2 regions of the Nonomuraea sp. NPDC050540 genome follow, and region 2 is predicted to be linked to the other one. Evidence: riboswitches for the same ligand, from Rfam matches in the RefSeq annotation. Region 2 holds a riboswitch; the other holds the start of a gene.
The links. A riboswitch is a leader RNA that binds a small molecule or an ion and turns the genes downstream of it on or off. The one in region 2 is predicted to bind cyclic di-AMP.
Positions count from the first base shown of each region.

Region 1: another riboswitch for cyclic di-AMP. It lies ahead of ACIBI5_RS09670 (C40 family peptidase); the one in region 2 lies ahead of ACIBI5_RS41200 (coiled-coil domain-containing protein).

Region 1 is NZ_JBITHA010000002.1:710,197-713,396, reverse strand. Features, by position in the region: gene ACIBI5_RS09675 (ROK family protein) at 1-1,039, shown strand, start outside; gene ACIBI5_RS09670 (C40 family peptidase) at 1,477-2,079, opposite strand; cyclic di-AMP (ydaO/yuaA leader) riboswitch at 2,107-2,252, opposite strand; gene ACIBI5_RS09665 (3-isopropylmalate dehydrogenase) at 2,352-3,200, shown strand, end outside.
Region 2 is NZ_JBITHA010000016.1:227,658-230,857, reverse strand. Features, by position in the region: gene ACIBI5_RS41210 (DeoR/GlpR family DNA-binding transcription regulator) at 1-444, shown strand, start outside; gene galT (galactose-1-phosphate uridylyltransferase) at 441-1,502, shown strand; cyclic di-AMP (ydaO/yuaA leader) riboswitch at 1,569-1,706, shown strand; gene ACIBI5_RS41200 (coiled-coil domain-containing protein) at 1,713-2,666, shown strand; gene ACIBI5_RS41195 (hypothetical protein) at 2,722-3,200, shown strand, end outside.

The DNA.
Region 1 (3,200 bases), on a different contig from region 2:
TGAACACGCGTACGGCGAGGGCCAGGGCAAGTCCAACTTCGCCCTGGTCTCCATCGGCACCGGCGTGGGCATGGGCATAGTCGTCAACGGCGAACTGTACGTGGGCGCCAGGGGCGCGGCAGGCGAGGTCTCCTACCTCCCCGCCACCGACGACCTCCCCACCCCCGCCCCCGAGCCCTCCACCCCCAACCCCCCAACGACCAGCCCAAGCCCCAACCCCCCAACGACCAACGCCAGCCCCAGCCCCAGCCCCGACACCCGGCCCAGCCCCGACACCAACCCCAACACCCGACCCAGCGCCGACACCAACCCCAACACCCGGCCCAGCGCCGACACCCGGCAGAACTCCGAGGCCCGACCCGGCTCCGGCATGCGGTCTGGCCCCGGCACCCGGCCTGGCTCTGACGCCTGGGCCGGCTCCGAGGCGCGGCCGGGTTCGGAGGCGCGGCTTGGCCATGACGGCGGACCCAACCCCGACACGCAGGGCACGCCCGACACCCAGCGCACGCCCGACCCGGATCTGCCGTCCGGGGTATCGAGTGCCGGATCTGTTGCCGGGGCGTCGGTCCAGGGCGCCAGAGAAGCGTTCCCCGGTGTCGTGCAGGCGGTCGGCGCGGATCAGGGGGATGCGAGCGTGCGGGAGCACGGGGCAACCGAGACCGTGGCCGCGGCTCCGGGGGTGGTGCGGGCGGCGCGGGCCGCCGGGCTGTCCCTGGGAACGGCCAAGGAGATCTTCGCCGCCGCGGAACGGGGCGATCCGGCGGCGCTGTCGGTCGTGGCAGCGGAGGGCCGGCGGATCGGCGGGCTGCTCGTGGCGGTGGCCGCCGTCCTGGACCCGGAGGTGATCGTGCTCTCCGGCGGCGTAGGACACAACCTCGACCTGCTGGGCGACGCCATCCAACGCCGAATCGGCGAACTGGGGCCCCTCCGGCCCACGATCGTGGCCAGCGCTCTGGGTGACAGCGGGGTGTTGCTGGGCGCCGTCGCCCATGCGAGGGGCCGCGCCTGGGACCTGATCTTCTCCACCCGTATGGGCTGAGATCAGCGAGGGTATGGGGGATGCCGCCTGTGCGTGCGCTCGTTACGGCGGTCAGCCACCCCCGCTGGACGACCGTCTCCCTGGACAGAGAGGTCCACGTGCGGCGGGTGGGGGTGGGTGGCTTGCCGTAGGAGAAGAACCTGCAGTGGCAGAACCCCACGCGACAGAAGCTCGCGTGCGACAGGGCCGCTCGCGGGAGAAACCGCGAAAGGGCCCGCGCGAGAGCCCGCGCGCGGCGTGAGAAAGTCGCGAAAGGGCCCGCGCGAGAGCCCGCGCGCGGCGTGAGAAAGTCGCGACATTGCCCGCGCGACCGAGGCCGTGGTTTCTCCCGCGCGTGAGTGAAGCCACGCACGGGAGAAACCGCGACAGCTCGCCGCGACGGGCCGGCGGGATCAGCGCTATCAGGTGATCAGGAGAAGATCAGGAGAACGGGCGCGTCACAGCGTGGCGGTGGGCATGACGGGCGCGGGGGCTTGGCGGATCTTTTCGAGCTGGTTGGTGAGTTTGACGCCCGCCGGATCCGGACGCACGGCGCCCACGAAGGCGCGGCGGCGCCAGGCGCTCAGTTTTTCCTCCTTGACCACATCACCGGTACGCGGCGAATGCACCATGTGCCCAGGCCGGGAGATCATGCCCACGTGCCCCAGTCCCGAGAAGAAGACCAGGTCGCCGGGCTTCAGGTTCTTCCAGCTGATCTTTCTGGAGAACGCCGAGTACTGCTGGGCGGCGGTGCGGGGTAGTTCGATGCCCGCGCTTTCGTAGGCGCGGAGCATGAGGCCGGAGCAGTCGTAGCCGCGTTTGGTGGTGCCGCCCCAGACATACGGGGTGCCGCGCTTGTCCATGGCGTAGGCCAGGGCCTTCTGCCAGCTGGGCTTGGGCGTCCGCCGCTCCTGGATTTCCTTGAGGCCCTGGCTGGTCAGCGTGACGTCGTAGGGGTCGACGGTGGTGACGGGGGAGGCGGGAGAAGCGGGGGAGGCGGGGGATGCGATGGCGGGGGATGCGAGGGTGGCTGCGGTGACACCGGAGACGGTGATGAGCACAGCGGTCGCGATGATGCGAGACAGGGGAATGTCCTTCCACAAGGCCTACCGGGTTAGCTGTCGGGCTCGGGCCTGGAAGTCGCCCTACGGCGTGGTAAGCGCCGATTCGCCCCAATGGGGGAGGTGGGTCCCCGGCTCCGCACTGCGGTGTGCGGATTAGGCTGGTGGGACTCTAACGAAACAGTCAAAAGCGTGCAAATCGGGCAAAATGGAGTGTCCGGGAAATGAGATGGGTTGCTCGTCAGGCGAGACGACCCGGTAAGGTACCGCCCATGGAGTCGCGTAGCATTCGCCTGGCCGTCATCCCCGGAGACGGCATCGGTACCGAGGTCGTGACCGAGGGCCTCAAGGTTCTCGAGGCGGTCGGTCCCAAGTTCGACATCACCGAGTACGACCTCGGCGCGGACCGCTACGCCAGGACCGGCGAGGTCCTACCCGACTCCGTGCTGCAGGAGCTGCGCGGCTACGACGCGATCCTGCTCGGCGCCGTCGGCGACCCCCGCAAGGTGCCGCCCGGCCTGCTGGAGCGCGACCTGCTCCTGCGCATCCGCTTCGACTTCGACCACTACGTCAACCTGCGCCCGGTCAAGCTGCTGCCCGGCGTCGCGACGCCGCTGGCCGACACACCGGCCGAGAACGTCGATATCGTCGTCGTCCGCGAAGGCACCGAGTCGCTCTACGCCGGCACCGGCGGGGCCATGCGCAAGGGCACGCCGTACGAGGTGGCGACGCAGGAGTCCATCAACACCGCCTACGGCGTCGAACGCGTCGTCCGCTACGCCTTCGCCAAGGCGCAGAGCCGCCCGCGCAAGAAGCTCACGCTGGTCCACAAGACCAACGTGCTCACCTTCGCCGGTGACCTGTGGCAGCGCACCTTCGACCGCGTGGCCGAGGAGTACCCCGAGGTCGCCACCGACTACGTGCACATCGACGCGGCCACGATGTTCTTCGTCAACCAGCCCGAGCGCTTCGACGTGATCGTCACCGACAACCTGTTCGGCGACATCATCACCGACCTCGGCGCCGCGGTGGCCGGTGGCATCGGCCTCGCGGCCAGCGGCAACATCAACCCCGAAGGCGCCGCGCCGAGCATGTTCGAGCCGGTGCACGGCAGCGCCCCC
Region 2 (3,200 bases):
GTCTCGGTGCCCGACCTCACCGTCATCACGAACTCGGTCCCGGTCGCCGACGTCTTCCACCGCGCCCCGCGCGCCGACCGCACGGTGGTGCTCACCGGCGGCGTCCGCACGCCCTCCGACGCGCTGGTCGGTCCCGTCGCCGTCGCCGCGATCCGCCGCCTGCACGTGGACACGCTGTTCCTGGGCGTGCACGGGATGAGCGCGCGCGCCGGGTTCACCACGCCGAACCTGCTGGAGTCGGAGACCGACCGGGAACTGGTGGCCGCCGCCCACCGCCTGGTCGTGCCGGCCGACCACACCAAGTGGAACACCGTCGGCATCAGCACGATCGCCGACCTGGCAGAGGCCGACGTCGTCATCAGCGACCAGGGTCTGCCCGCCGAGGCGCGCGCCGAGCTGGCCGAGCGCGTCGGGGAACTGATCATCGCGGAGGGCACGCAGTGAAGCGCACCATCACCCACCTGGCCGACGGGCGAGAGCTGATCTACTTCGACCGGCGCGACGACGCCGACCGCGGCGCGGTGGACCGGCGCCCGCTCGACCCCCGGCCGCTCGCCTCGGAGCTGCGCTACGACCCGCTGACCGAGGAGTGGATCGCGATCGCGGGGCACCGGCAGACGCGGACGTTCCTGCCGCCCGCCGACGAGTGCCCGTTGTGCCCGTCGTCCGACACGCGGGCCTCGGAGATCCCGGCGCACGACTATGACGTGGTGGTGTTCGAGAACCGCTTCCCATCTTTCAGCGGAAATTTTGGGACTTATCACGATGTGGGCGGCCTGAGTGAGGTGCGGCCGGGGGCGGGGCGGTGTGAGGTGGTGTGCTTCACCTCCGAGCACTCCTCGTCGTTCTCACGGCTGACCGACGCGCAGGTCGAACTGGTCATGGAGGCGTGGGCGGACCGCACCGCCGAGCTGTCCGCGATCGAGGGCGTGGAGCAGGTCTTCGTCTTCGAGAACCGGGGCGAGGAGATCGGGATCACGCTGCCCCACCCGCACGGGCAGATCTACGCCTACCCCTACGTGACGCCGCGGACCAAGCTGCAGCTCGCGGCGGCGCAGCGGCGGCCGGGGCTGTTCGCGGACGTGCTGGCCGCCGAACGGGCCGGGGAGCGGGTCGTGGCGGCCAACGAGTTGTGGACCGCCTTCGTGCCGGCCGCGGCGCGCTGGCCGTACGAGGTGCATGTCTACCCGCATCGGCAGGTGCCGGACCTCGCGGCGCTGACCGAGGCGGAGCGGGCGGCCTTCGCGCCGCTCTACACCTCGGTGCTGCGGGCGCTGGACGGGATCTTCGGGGTGGCCATGCCGTACATCTCGGCCTGGCACCAGGCGCCGGTGCGGTACCTGCGTGAGCTGGGACATCTGCACCTGGAGCTGTTCTCGATCAGGCGCGCGCCCGGCAAGCTCAAGTACCTGGCGGGGTCGGAGTCGGCGATGGGGGCCTTCGTCAACGACGTGCTGCCCGAGGAGGCCGCACGCCTGCTTCGATCACAGGTAGATCACTAATTGATTTCCACTTGAAGTCGCGTTACCCGCCATTTACTACTAATATCCCTCACGCACCGGTTGTCACAGCCGTTGCCGCCTAATCCCGGGCGTGTTGCCCGGGAGCCGGGGACCCAGCCTCACCTGGGGTGAATCCACTTCGGTGGTAGGGCATCTCCATGCCCGAACCCGTCAGCTAACCCGGCCGGCAGATGGAGAGGAATCCCCCACGTGGCGGTTGCGTCCCCCGCGACTCTGGCCATCGGTCTCATCACCGCCGCAGCTGTGGCGCTCACCCCGGCGAGCGCGCTCGCCGCGCCCAAGCCGAGCGAGAAGCAGCTGCGGGCCGAGCTGAAGAAGCTCAACACCCAGGTGGACAAGCTCATCGAGAGTTACAACGGCAAGCGCGTGGCCCTCGCCAAGGCGAAGGAGGCGGAGAAGTCCGCCCAAGCGCGCCTGGCCACCGCCGAGACGGCCCTGGTCGAGGCCGAGCGGCGGGTGGCCGAGATCGCCCAGCTGCGCTACCAGGGCAGCGGCGGCACGCTGCCCGGCTTCCTGTACACGCCTGACGCGCCGGGCGCGGCCGTACTGGAGCAGCTCACCGACGAGGAGCAGGCGGTCATCGCGGGCGTCGCCGCCGCCCGCGACGAGAAGAAGAAGGCCGCCGACGCGGCCGCCGCGCTCACCACCCAGATCGCCGGGCAGGCGGATGAGGTGGACAAGGAGCGCGACGAGGCCGAAGGCGTCATCAAGGACATCAAGGACAAGCTCCAGGACCTCATGCCGTACGGCACCGGCAAGCGCAACGACGGTTCCTGGGCCCCCGAGCTGCCCTCCGGCTCCGACAACATCACCTCACGGATGCGGATCATCCGCGACGAGATCAAGAAGACCTTCAACCTGCCCTTCGAGGTCGGCTGCTACCGCTCGGGCGGCGGCGGCGAGCACCCGCTCGGCCGGGCCTGCGACTTCATGATGAGCACCGGCGGCTCCATGCCCACCGCCGCCAACCAGGCGCTCGGCGACCAGATCGCGGCCTGGGCAATCAAGAACAAGAACCGCTTCGGCGTGAAGTACGTCATCTGGAAGCAGCGCATCAACATGGGATCGGGATGGCGGGCGATGAGCGACCGCGGCAGCATCACCGAGAACCACTTCGACCACCCGCACATCTCCATGCAGTGAGTGCGCCCCAGTAGTGTGACCCCTCGGATGTGATCACCGGGCAAGGAGGGGCACCGTGGCGCTGCAGCCACCGCCGGGACTGGCCATGCTGCTCAACATCGTCGTCTCGTGGCCGCTCGTCGACGAGGACCGGCTGTACGCGGCCGGTACCCAGTGGATCTCCTTCGCGATGACGGCGGTGCGCGTCTCCTCGACCGCGGCCACGCACGCCGCCCAGACCACCGCGCGCAACGAGGGCGAAGGCGTCCGGGCGTTCGACGGCGAGTGGCGCGACACCTCCGCACGATCCGGCGACGCGGTCACCGCCGCGCTGCTCATCGGCGGCGCGTTACAGATCTCCGCGACGATCGTGCTGGCCATGAAGGTGGCGCTGATCGTCCTGCTCATGCGGCTCGCCCTGCACCTGTCGCGGCTGGTCGCGGCCTCTGGCCCCACCGCCGGCGCCTCGCTCGCCGCCGTGGGTCCGGTCGTGGGCGGCGCCAGGACGACCGCGCGGGAGATCATCCGCCGGATGGTCGAGCTGCTGGAACGCAG